One region of the Listeria sp. Marseille-Q6474 genome, then DNA from elsewhere that is predicted to be linked to it. Evidence: riboswitches for the same ligand, from Rfam matches in the RefSeq annotation. Region 1 holds a riboswitch; the other holds the start of a gene.
What was found. Region 1 has a riboswitch for S-adenosylmethionine ahead of OC533_RS06990 (MetQ/NlpA family ABC transporter substrate-binding protein). Riboswitches for the same ligand answer to the same signal wherever they lie in the genome.

Region 1 (6,007 bases):
AGAATAACTTTTCCGCGGCGGTCTGTAGCAATTACTCCATCGGTCATATAGGCAAGTACGGAGGAAAGTTTGCGCCGTTCTCCTTCTGTCATAGCTTGTGCTTCTTGAACTCGTTTTGTTAGTGTATTGAAGGAATCAGCTAGTTCGCCAATTTCATCCACGCCATAGACTTTAACTTTCCGGCTGTAGTTTCCTCGCGCCATCGCATAGGCTTGACGTTTCATTTCAATAATTGGCTTCGTAATCGTTCTGGATAGTAAAATTCCAAGTACCGCTGTAATGATCATGGCAATCAAAGTACCAGTAATGAAAATGTTCGTAATGTCATCCACTTGTTTATATACACTTTCAATATCGGCGACAAGATAAATAGCCCCTATCACTTGTCCTTTATTTTTGATGGAGGATACGTTCACCCAGACACGGTTATTTTTATTTGATTCGTCTTTATAAATTTTATCCTCAGATGTAGTTCCGAGTGATAAGGTTCGTTTAACAAGGGGATCGTTACTTTTTTGCCCAACGATGCCTTGATTATCTAAATTGGAAGTCCCGAGAATTTTGCCTTTGTCATCTACTATTCTTACTTCGATTATGTTGCTACTTGCACGTGAATAGTCGACCAAAAGCTCTCGAATATCATTTTGTAGCTTCACTGAGTTATCGCTATTTTTTATGATTTCTTCTCTAGCATTATAATCCAGCAACGTGATGCTATTCGTGATGGAATCTTGAAAATTCTTCTCCAGTTGCCCTTCCAGCTCACGTACAAAATACGCGCCGATTACTTGCATTGCTACAATAATTAATAGCAAATACATAATAACTAACTTAAATTGTACAGACTGAAAAAATCTCATTTTATGCATAAGTCTTTCTACTCCTATTCGGGGTAATATATTTAAATTAGTATACCATATGTTGCAGGGTAGACGTATTGTTTTTCCTGTTATTTGGGTCAATTTATTTATAAAAATAATTATTAAGTATGCGGATATACCCAAAAAAAGTGGTCCTCCAAGTTTTTTGCTTGGCGACCACTTCTTGTTTATTTATTCTTGTTCTGGATTGCGTAAATAATAACCAACGCCGCGTCTTGTAACTAACCACGCTGGATGGCTTGGATTATCTTCAATTTTTTCGCGTAGACGTCGAACAGTAACATCGACTGTACGAACATCACCGAAGTAATCATAGCCCCAAACTGTTTGAAGTAAATGTTCTCTTGTCATGACTTGACCCATATGTTTAGCTAAATAATGAAGTAATTCGAATTCACGATGCGTAAGTTCGATTGTTTCTCCACGTTTTGAAGCAACATATGCGTCTGGATGAATAATCAATGAACCAATTTCTAATTCGCTGTTTTCTTCTTCCTCAGCAGCGTTTGAGCTTACTTGGCTATGACGGCGCAAGTTGGCTTTCACACGAGCGATTAATTCGCGGTTACTAAATGGTTTCGTAACGTAATCATCGGCACCAAGTTCAAGTCCGATAACTTTATCAATTTCGGAATCTTTTGCAGTTACCATAATTATTGGCATATCATACTTCTTACGTACTTCACGACATACCTCAATACCATCACGACCTGGAAGCATAATGTCCAGTAAAATCAAATCTGGCTGAACTTCTTCTACAAGTTCTAACGCTTCATCGCCATCATAGGCGCAATATACATCAAAGCCTTCTTTATTTAGATTAAACTTAACTATATCCGCAATCGGTTTTTCGTCATCTACTACAAGAATTTTCTTTTCTGCCATTTTTTTACAGTCCTCTCATTCCTGGATTTCGCCGGCTTTAACCGGGACAGATACTTTTTATTTAATGCAAAAAAATCTCACTAAATACTTTAAATTCCGGCCTGTCTTCATAAAACAACATGCTAAGAATAGACTTACTAATCAATTATAACACATACAGTTAATTATCTGAATTATTACAAGCTATTTTCTCTTAAAATCACATAATCTCTTAATTTTGTGCCACTTTATCAAATAAATGCAGCTTGGAAATTCGTGCAACTGCCTCTTCTAATCGTTTTTCATCCATTAAAAGTCCAACGCGTACATAACCCTCACCGAAAGTCCCGAAACCACTTCCGTCAGCAACAGCTACACTAACCTCATTTAATAAGTAATCCGCGAATTCACTACTTGTAAACTCTTTTGGAACGGGCATCCATGCAAAAAAAGAGCCCGCTGGAGCAATTGCTTCCCAACCAATTTTATCACAAGCAGCTATAAATGCATTTCTACGGCTTTCATAACGAGCATTTAATTCTTGTACACAAGTTTGATCGCCTGTGAGAGCCTCAATTGCAGCATCTTGAATACCTGGGAATAAACTTACATACATATGATCTTGAATGAGGTTGATTGCTTCGACAACGTCTTTATTCCCAACAGCAAATCCTACGCGCCAGCCAGCCATATTGTATGTTTTCGAAAGCGTATAAAGTTCGATTCCAACCTCTTTCGCCCCTGGAGTTTCTAAAAAGCTAATCGGTTTCTTCCCATCAAAACCAATACCACCATAAGCAAAATCATGTGCAATCGTGATATTGTTTTCTTTAGCAAAAGCAACCGTTTCTTCAAAAAAGTGAGTCGTAGCAACCGCGCCAGTGGGGTTATTCGGATAATTTAAATACATCAACTCCGCTTTTTTCGCAATTTCTTCAGGAATTTTATTAAAATCTGGTAAAAAGTCATTTTCAGCAATAAGTGGCATTGTTTCGAACTCAACTTCTCCTAAAACTGCTCCTGATAAATAATCTGGGTAGCCCGGATCTGGTAAAAGCATTACATCACCTGGATCCATTAAACACATTGGCAGTTCAACAAGCCCTGTTTTCGTCCCAAATAAAATGGCTACTTCTGTATTTGGATCGATGGTTACATTATATTCACGCGCATAAAAATCAGCCGCGGCTTGTTTAAGTTCCTGTTTTCCACGAAACAACGAATATTTATGATTCATTGGATTTTCTGAAGCTGTTTTCATTGCTTCCACGATATGCTTGGGTGTTGGCTGGTCTGGATTTCCTTGACCTAGATTAATCACGTCATGACCTTCTGCCACTTTCTTTCCCACTTTTTCTACAAGGCTAGAAAAAAATTGATCTGGTAAATTTTGCAAGCGTTTGGAAATTTTCATTTGGCACCCGTCCTTTTCAAGTTTCATTGATTAAAATAGTAAAGTTTTCTGAAGTATTTGTCCAGTATGATTTTTTTAAAACTTAAAAAAGCATTGACAAATTATCTTAAAATGCGTATATTTTTAACTAACAGGTTTTTCTAAAATATTTTCTCTTATCGAGAGCGGCAGAGGGACTGGCCCGATGAAGCCCGGCAACCTAACTTTATTTAAGCGTAAAGTGAAGGTGCTAATTCCAGCAAAATGGTGTATTCCGTTTTGGTAGATAAGAGGAGCTGGATATGTTCGACTTTCCACTTCTCTATTCTAAATAGAGAAGTTTTTTATTGTTTTCATGAATAAATCTGGATAATCACACAACATACTAGGGAGGAAAAAAGATGAGAAAATTAACAAAAGGGTTAGGAATTTTACTTGCATCAAGCCTTGTTTTAGGATTAGCAGCATGTGGAGGAGGCAGTGACGACAAAGCCTTAAGCACAAAAGAAATCACCATTGGAACAACAGCAGGACCTCACCAACAAATCGCTGAAGAAGTTCAAAAATTAGCGAAAAAAGATGGCCTTGAAATCAAAATCAAAACTTTTGATGATTATAATACACCAAATACAGCTTTAAACGACGGTGACCTCGATGCGAATAACTACCAAACAATCCCGTTCTTAGAGCAACAAAAGAAAGATAAAGGCTACAAATTAGACGTTGCTTTTAAAACAGTAGCATTCCCAATGGGTGTTTACTCTAACGATATTAAAGACTTAAAAGACCTGAAAAAAGGCGACAAAATTGCCGTTCCAAACGATCCAAGTAACGAATATCGTGGCTTAAAACTATTTGAAGATGCTGGCATTATTAAATTAAAAGATGGCGTGGAAGAAAAAGCAACGAAAAAAGACATTGCTGAAAACCCACTTGACCTTGAAATCGTTGAACTTGAAGCTTCTCAAATCCCTGCACAATTAGATGAAGTTGCAGCAGCAGCTATCAATACTAACTTCGCAATGGGTGCTGGACTTTCTATTAATAAAGACGCAATTTACCATGAACCAACAAAAGACAATCCATATCCAAACGTATTTGTTATCCGTAGCGAAAACAAAGATGATGAAGTCGTTAAAACATTAGAAAAATACTACCATTCTGATGACGTAAAAGCATTTATTGAAAAAGAATTTAATGGGTCTGTAGTACCTGCATTCTAGGGAGTTGTTTTATTTTGATCGAATTACATCAAGTTTCAAAGTCATTTAACGTAAATGGAAAAACCGTAGAAGCCGTCAAAAATGTTTCTATTACAGTCGAAAAAGGAGAAATTTTCGGTGTCGTTGGTTACAGTGGCGCCGGAAAAAGTACCCTCGTTCGTTGCATCAACTTGCTTGAACGTCCTGATGCCGGCCAAGTTTTAATTGATGGAAAGAATTTGTCTACCCTCTCAAGTAAAGAACTTCGTGTCGCTCGTCGGAAAATTGGTATGATTTTCCAAGGATATAACTTACTTAAAACCGCAACTGTCTATGATAACATTGCCAAACCGTTAAAATTAGAAGGTGTTCCAAAAGACGAAATCGAGATTCGCGTAAATAAATACTTGTCGATTGTTGGCTTAGAGGATAAAAGAAACAATTATCCAAGTCAGCTTTCCGGCGGTCAAAAACAACGTGTTGCGATTGCTCGTGCTCTTGCGCATGAACCAGAAATTCTTTTAAGCGATGAAGCGACAAGTGCTTTGGATCCTGAAACAACAGAAGCAATTTTGCAGTTGTTACTTAAGATTAACGCTGAGCTTGGCATTACGATTTTCTTAATTACACATGAACTTGATGTCATTCAACGTATTTGTGACCGGGTTGCTGTGATGGAAAATGGACATTTAGTAGAGCAAGGTACCGTTCTTGATATTTTCACCAAAGCAAAACATGCGACAACAAAACGCTTTGTTGGCTCGGAAGCTAGTTTCGACATCCCGCAAGATTTGCTTGAAAAATATGTTGCAACCGGAAAATTAGTTTCACTTCATTTTATTGGTGATGAGGCTGATGAACCTGCGCTCGCTCTTGTATCACGCAAATTCGACGTTCTTCCAAGCATTTTAGCTGGTGGAATAGATCATTTGAAAAACGGAACACTCGGAAAACTACTCGTTCATTTAAAAGGGGACGAAGCCGAATATAGTAAAGCTATTGCTTATTTGAAAGAATCTGGAGTCGTTGTTGAGGAGGTCGAGTTACTATGAGTTTGTTTTTTGAAGAATGGGGACCGATACTTTGGCAAGGATTTTTAGAAACTCTTACAATGACTGGGATTACACTTGTAATTTCACTAGCAATTGGGTTGCCACTTGGCGTATTTTTAACATTAACGCGTAAAGGCGGTCAATCAGAAAATCTGGTTGTATATAGTATTTTGAACTGGGTAATTAATATTTTACGTTCGTTACCTTTCATTATTTTATTATTCTTAATGATTCCGGTAACTCGTTTTGTTGTTGGTACTACAATTGGAATTCAAGGTGTGATTATGCCACTTGTTGTATTCACCGCACCTTATATCGCTCGCTTGATGGAGTCTGCCCTACTTGAAGTTGACCGTGGTGTTATTGAAGCCTACCAAGCAATGGGGATTTCAACGCCAAAAATCATTTGGAGCGTAGTTATTCGCGAAGCTCGGTCTGGTATCGTTCTTGGCTTAACGATTGCTACAATTGGTCTTATCGGCGCAACTGCAATGGCTGGACTTGTTGGGGCTGGCGGACTTGGAACGATTGCATACCAATATGGTTTCCAGCGTTTTGAACCGACTGTCATGTACACAACGATTATTATTTTAATTATCATGGTACAAGCACTAC
Region 2 (6,007 bases), 170 kb from region 1:
GTGATGTTGTCCCGGTGAATGGTGCTGTAAGTCCGATTGTGAGCCCTGCTACGAGTAAAACATGTGTGGTTTTCTTGAAAAATTTGTTCACTTTCACACTCTCCCTTTTTTCGCCAGTGGCAATTTTGTAAGCGCTAACTCAAAGGTGCCTAGCTATAATTGTAGCAAAGAGGAATCACCCTAGCAATAGGAAATGTGGATTTTGTGTAAATGTAACGATAATTTTTGGCTATATTTTCATTTCGGTTGAAAAAAGGGTAAACTATAGATAAAGGAGGGATAAGATGGATATCTCTAGTACGGAAATTTGGGATGCGATTAGAAGAAATAGTTTCTTACTGTATTATCAACCAAAAGTAGATGCCAAAACGAATGAGCTTATCGGATTTGAAGGTTTAATTCGACTAAAAACAGCGACGGCGATTCTAGCTCCAGCGGATTTCTTTGAAGATATTGCCCTTTTAAATGCTACGCGAGAAATGCAGGATTTCGTGGCTGAAACAGCAATTGAACAAATTAATCAGCTAGGGGGACGTTTTTCGATTTCGATTAATATTCCGGCACATTATGTTGTAAGTAGTAATTATATGGCTTTTTTATATGATTATGTGAAAGAACATTTAAAGTATCCGGAGTGCTTAGAAATAGAAATTATCGAACGGGGCGAAATTACGGAGCTAGCTGTTGCAGATAAAAACTTACGTAAAATTAAAAAACTCGGTGTCACAGTGAGCATGGATGATTTTGGAAAAGGCTATAGCTCGCTGGCATATTTGCGAAGTTTACCAATTGATATTGTAAAAACGGATATGTCATTTATTGCTCTTTTAAAAACGGATCGAAAGCAACAAATTATTATTCAAGCAATTGTTAATTTATGTCATGATTTAGGCGGGAAAGTCGTTACAGAAGGCGTAGAAGACATCGAACAAGTGAAGACGTTACGCAAAATGAAAGTGGATTATTTCCAAGGCTATTATTTTAGCCGCCCACTACCAATGAAAGAAATTAAAGAAAAATATTCGATTGTCTGAGATGCCTAAATGAAAAAATTGGTTGGTGTGAGAATGGTAATTTACCAAATTCACACCAACCAATTTTATTTTATTTGATTAAATTGTTTGAAGCATCTTTTACAACAACGTCATGCGCGCCACCTTCTACGATAGAAGTAGAAGAAACGAGCGTGATTTTTGCTTTTTGTTGTAATTCAGGGATATTGAGCGCGCCGCAGTTACACATAGTAGAGCGGACTTTGCTAAGGCTGATGGCAACATTGTCTTTCAAGGAACCAGCGTAAGGAACATAAGAATCTACGCCTTCTTCAAAAGATAATTTCTTATCGCCGCCAAGGTCATAACGTTGCCAGTTGCGCGCGCGGTTAGCTCCTTCGCCCCAATATTCTTTCATATACGTGCCGTTTAAATTCACTTTATTAGTAGGACTTTCATCAAAACGAGAGAAATAACGACCAAGCATGATAAAGTCAGCGCCCATTGCTAGAGCTAGCGTCATATGGTAATCATAAACAATGCCGCCATCAGAACAAATCGGAATGTATACACCTGTTTCTTCAAAATATTCATCGCGAGCTTTAGCAACATCAATTAGGGCGGTTGCTTGTCCGCGGCCGATACCTTTTTGTTCACGCGTGATACAAATGGAACCACCACCAACGCCAACTTTAACGAAATCTGCGCCAGCTTCTGCAAGATAACGGAAACCATCGCGGTCAACAACATTTCCTGCGCCGACTTTGACTGTATCGCCGTATTTACCGCGAACGTAGTCAAGTGTACGTTTTTGCCATTCGGAGTAACCTTCAGAGGAATCGATACACAAAATATCTGCGCCAGCTTCTACTAGAGCGGGAACACGTTCTTCATAGTCGCGTGTGTTAATTCCAGCTCCAACTACATAACGTTTGGAGGAATCAAGTAATTCTAATTTATTTTCTTTATTTGAGTCGTAGTCTTTGCGGAACACCATGTGAACCAAGTGTTCGTTATCGTCTACAAGTGGTAAAGCATTTAATTTGTGGTCCCAAATAATGTTGTTAGCTTCTTTTAAAGTGGTCGATTTTTTAGCAGTAACTAGTTTTTCAAAAGGCGTCATGAAATCTGCTACTTTTTCATCAGGACTCATACGCGTCACTCGGTAGTCGCGACTTGTCACGATTCCAAGTAATTTACCGTGCGCTGTGCCGTCTTCTGTAACTGCAACTGTAGAATGACCAGTTTTTTCTTTTAAATCAAGAATGTCTTGGAGGGTTTTATCTGGGCTGATATTAGAATCGCTAATGACGAATCCAGCTTTATGATTTTTCACGCGAGAAACCATTGCAGCCTCACTTTCGATTGATTGAGATCCGAAAATGAAGGATACGCCGCCTTCTTTAGCGAGAGCAATTCCCATGTTATCATCAGAAACAGCTTGCATAATTGCGGAAACAAGCGGAATGTTCATTGTGATAGCAGATTCTTCCCCTTTTTTAAATTTTACAATCGGTGTTTTTAAGCTAACGTTTGTTGGTACACATTCAGCCGATGAGTAGCCTGGAACTAGTAAAAACTCACTAAATGTGCGGGACGGTTCTTCAAAATAAAATGCCATTATTTCCACTCCTTCTTCTATTGTTAAATGTACTTATAAAATATCTTTATTATTTCAATAACTGGCTTGAAAGTCAATGACTGGGATGCTTTTTCGGGACGTTTTCTTTTAGTAGATGAGTGGAATATACTAAAAGTAAGGAAACTTTGGCGAAGGAGGTAATCAGATGGAAGAAGAAACACTATTAGAACAAGGCTACCGCAAGTATCGCGGGGCAGATGTAGATATTTATTTTAATACGAATATTTGCGCACATTCCGGTAATTGTGTAAAAGGTAACGCAGAACTTTTTAATTTGGATAGAAAACCATGGATTATGCCAGATAACGTACCAAAAGAAGAGGCAAAACGGGTGATTCATACTTGCCCAAGTGGAGCGCTTCAGTATATAGAGAAATAGGAGGATAACAAATGGAATATAAAAACGGTGAAAACAGAATTTATGCAGTAAATGAGGAAGGTGTAGAGGTCGGTGAAGTGACTTTTGTGCCAACTGGGGAAGACATGTTTATTATTGACCACACAGGCGTTGATGATGCGGCTCGTGGTCAAGGAATAGCTCAAGAACTTGTGAAACGCGCTGTCGAGAAAGCAAAAACGGAAGGAAAGAAAATTATTCCGCTTTGCCCGTTTGCAAAAGCTGAGTTTTCTAAGAAGCCAGAATATCAGGAAGTTCAAGCCGATAAATAATTAAGCGTAGACTGGGAACAAACCCAGTCTATTTTTTTATAAAATTATTTTTAAAAATCCAGTTTTCTCTTCTTGACATCTGGTTCTTTTCAGTGTATCTTTAATTCACAGTAAACTTATAGGAATAATAGTATTACAATTTCTTATCCAGAGTGGTGGAGGGAATCGGCCCAGTGAAACCCGGCAGCGGAGCGCAAGTTCTATGCTAATTCCGATCAGAAGTAATATTCTGGCAGATAAGTAGTAGCTTTTAATGAGGCGCTTCGATTCTGACCAAAAAACAGAGGAAGCGTTATTTTTAGCGCTTAAAGAGGGGAGTTTTTGTTAGATGAAGAAATTTTTATTAGTAGCGGTTATCTCGGTTTTTGCCTTGGTGTTAACAGCTTGCGGAGGCTCTGGCGCTAGTTCAGACAAAGCAAACGGTTCAGGCAAAGCGAAAGACGGCGGCTCTCTAATTATCGGCGTTACTGGGGATCCAGAAGTTATCAATCCGAACTACGCTTCTGACCGTGTAACATTAACGATTCAACAAGCTGTATACGCACCGCTATTTTGGGAAGTTGACGGGAAACCGGCACTTGCAAAAAGCTTAGATATTTCAGACGACAACTTAACTTACACTGTGAAACTAAAAGATGGTTTAACTTGGCATGACGGTAAGCCTTTGACTGCAGATGACGTAGTATTTACTGTAAATTCTATTTTAGATACAAAACAAAACAGCCCGAACCGTGGGAACTTTGTTTTTGATGATAAACCTGTAAAAGTAGAAGCAGTGGATGCCACAACAGTGAAATTCACTTTACCAACTGTTGCTCCAGCCTTTGAAAATACAATTAAAACGTTCTTCCCAATTCCAAAACACATTTTTGAAGGGGTAGAAAACATCGAGAAAAGTGATAAAAACAAAAATCCAATCGGCTCAGGTCCGTACAAATTTGTTGAATACAAAACAGGTGAATATGTTTCCCTAGAACGGTTCAACGACTATTTTGACGGCAAACCAAAATTGGATAAAGTTACTTTCCGAATCACAAAAGACCAAAACGCAGCTAATTTAGCACTGCAAAATGGCGAAATTAACTTAAAATCCATTCAACCTTCTGATAGAAAAAAAGTAGAAAAAGCGAGCGCGGTAAACATTATCACTTACCCGGAAAACCGCTTAAGCTATGCAACGTTCAACGAAAACCAACCAGCTCTTAAATCAAAAGAACTTCGCCAAGCCCTTTCTTATGCGCTTGACCGTGAAGAAATCATTGATGCAGCTTACGGTTCAGATGAATACGCAAAACCAGCTTCTTCGTTCCTAACAGAAAACACGAAATACTTCACAGATAAAGTAGAAACATACGACCAAGACATTGCCAAAGCGAAAAAATTAGTAAAAGAAAGCGGTTTTGATACAAGCCAAAAACTAACTGTTTACTATTTAAACAACAGTAAATCACAAGAAAGTATCGCGCTTTACTTGCAACAACAATACAAAGAAATCGGCGTGACACTTGACTTGAAACCAACAGATCCAAATGCACTAAGCAACATCACACTTGACCGCAAAAACGCAGACTACTCTATCGCACTAAATGGTTATATCATGGGGAACGATCCTGATGCGTATAAATCCCTATACCTAAGCGATGCGCCATACAACTATTCGAACTACCACAACAAAGATCTAGATGCACTTTGGGAAAAAGGTGCTGTAACTGCGGACGATAAAGAACGTCAAGAAATCTATGAAAAAATCCAAAACACCATTGCTGACGATGCTGTAATTTATCCAATTTCTTATGATAATGCAGTGCTAGCTCTTGATAGCCGTTACGGTGGCCAAAAAGCTGCAACACCACAACCAGTAACAATGTTCCGTGATCTTTCTAAACTATATTTAACGGAATAATAATTAAAAATCATTCGTAAAAAATCTGGCCTGCCATGCTTGTTTTTGGCAGGTTCAGGTTTTTACTTGTCATTTTTAGTGTTTTAGATAGGAGATAAATTATGCTAAAAACAATCATAAAACGCGTATTGCAAATTATTCCGATGCTGTTTATTATCTCGATTATTTCGTTTGCACTTATAAAATTAGCGCCCGGGGATCCCGTGAATTCGTTTGTTACGCCTGATATGAATCCTGATGATGTCGAGCGGATTAGACAGAGCTTAGGGCTGGATCAACCGATTTATGTACAGTATTTTATTTGGCTTGGAAATTTGCTCCAAGGTAATCTTGGTTATTCGATTGTGAACAGCCAACCAGTTTTACAACAAATTTTAGAGAGAATTCCAGCGACACTTGGTTTGGTTGGGACTTCGCTTGTGCTGACGCTATTGTTGTCAATTCCACTTGGTTTAGTTGCGGCGAATTACGAAAATACTTGGATTGATAAAGTGTTAAATGGAATTTCATATATTGGGATTTCGATTCCGATTTTTTGGTTTGGGATGATTTTAATAGATGTGTTCTCGATTCAATTAGGGTGGCTCCCAAGTCTAGGGATGCGAACGATTGGGGTCGACTCCTTCTGGGATATGGCGGAGCATGCGATTTTGCCAGTTATAACGCTGACTTTCCAAGGGTGCGCGGCATATTATCGTTACGTCCGCTCGAATACGATTAACCAATTAAAAGAAGAATATGTTTTATTCGGTTATGCGAAAGGGTTATCCAAAGTACAAATTATGGGGCATCATGTCTTGA

Region 2: another riboswitch for S-adenosylmethionine. It lies ahead of OC533_RS07770 (ABC transporter substrate-binding protein); the one in region 1 lies ahead of OC533_RS06990 (MetQ/NlpA family ABC transporter substrate-binding protein).

The regions. Positions count from the first base shown of each region.
Region 1 is NZ_CAMPPS010000001.1:1,384,537-1,390,543, forward strand. It holds gene walK (cell wall metabolism sensor histidine kinase WalK) at 1-869, opposite strand, end outside; gene yycF (response regulator YycF) at 1,053-1,766, opposite strand; gene OC533_RS06985 (pyridoxal phosphate-dependent aminotransferase) at 1,978-3,159, opposite strand; SAM riboswitch class I at 3,312-3,431, shown strand; gene OC533_RS06990 (MetQ/NlpA family ABC transporter substrate-binding protein) at 3,540-4,361, shown strand; gene OC533_RS06995 (methionine ABC transporter ATP-binding protein) at 4,376-5,392, shown strand; gene OC533_RS07000 (methionine ABC transporter permease) at 5,389-6,007, shown strand, end outside.
Region 2 is NZ_CAMPPS010000001.1:1,550,750-1,556,756, reverse strand. It holds gene OC533_RS07795 (bifunctional metallophosphatase/5'-nucleotidase) at 1-97, opposite strand, end outside; gene OC533_RS07790 (EAL domain-containing protein) at 285-1,034, shown strand; gene OC533_RS07785 (IMP dehydrogenase) at 1,105-2,613, opposite strand; gene OC533_RS07780 ((4Fe-4S)-binding protein) at 2,780-3,013, shown strand; gene OC533_RS07775 (GNAT family N-acetyltransferase) at 3,025-3,303, shown strand; SAM riboswitch class I at 3,444-3,546, shown strand; gene OC533_RS07770 (ABC transporter substrate-binding protein) at 3,632-5,206, shown strand; gene OC533_RS07765 (ABC transporter permease) at 5,308-6,007, shown strand, end outside.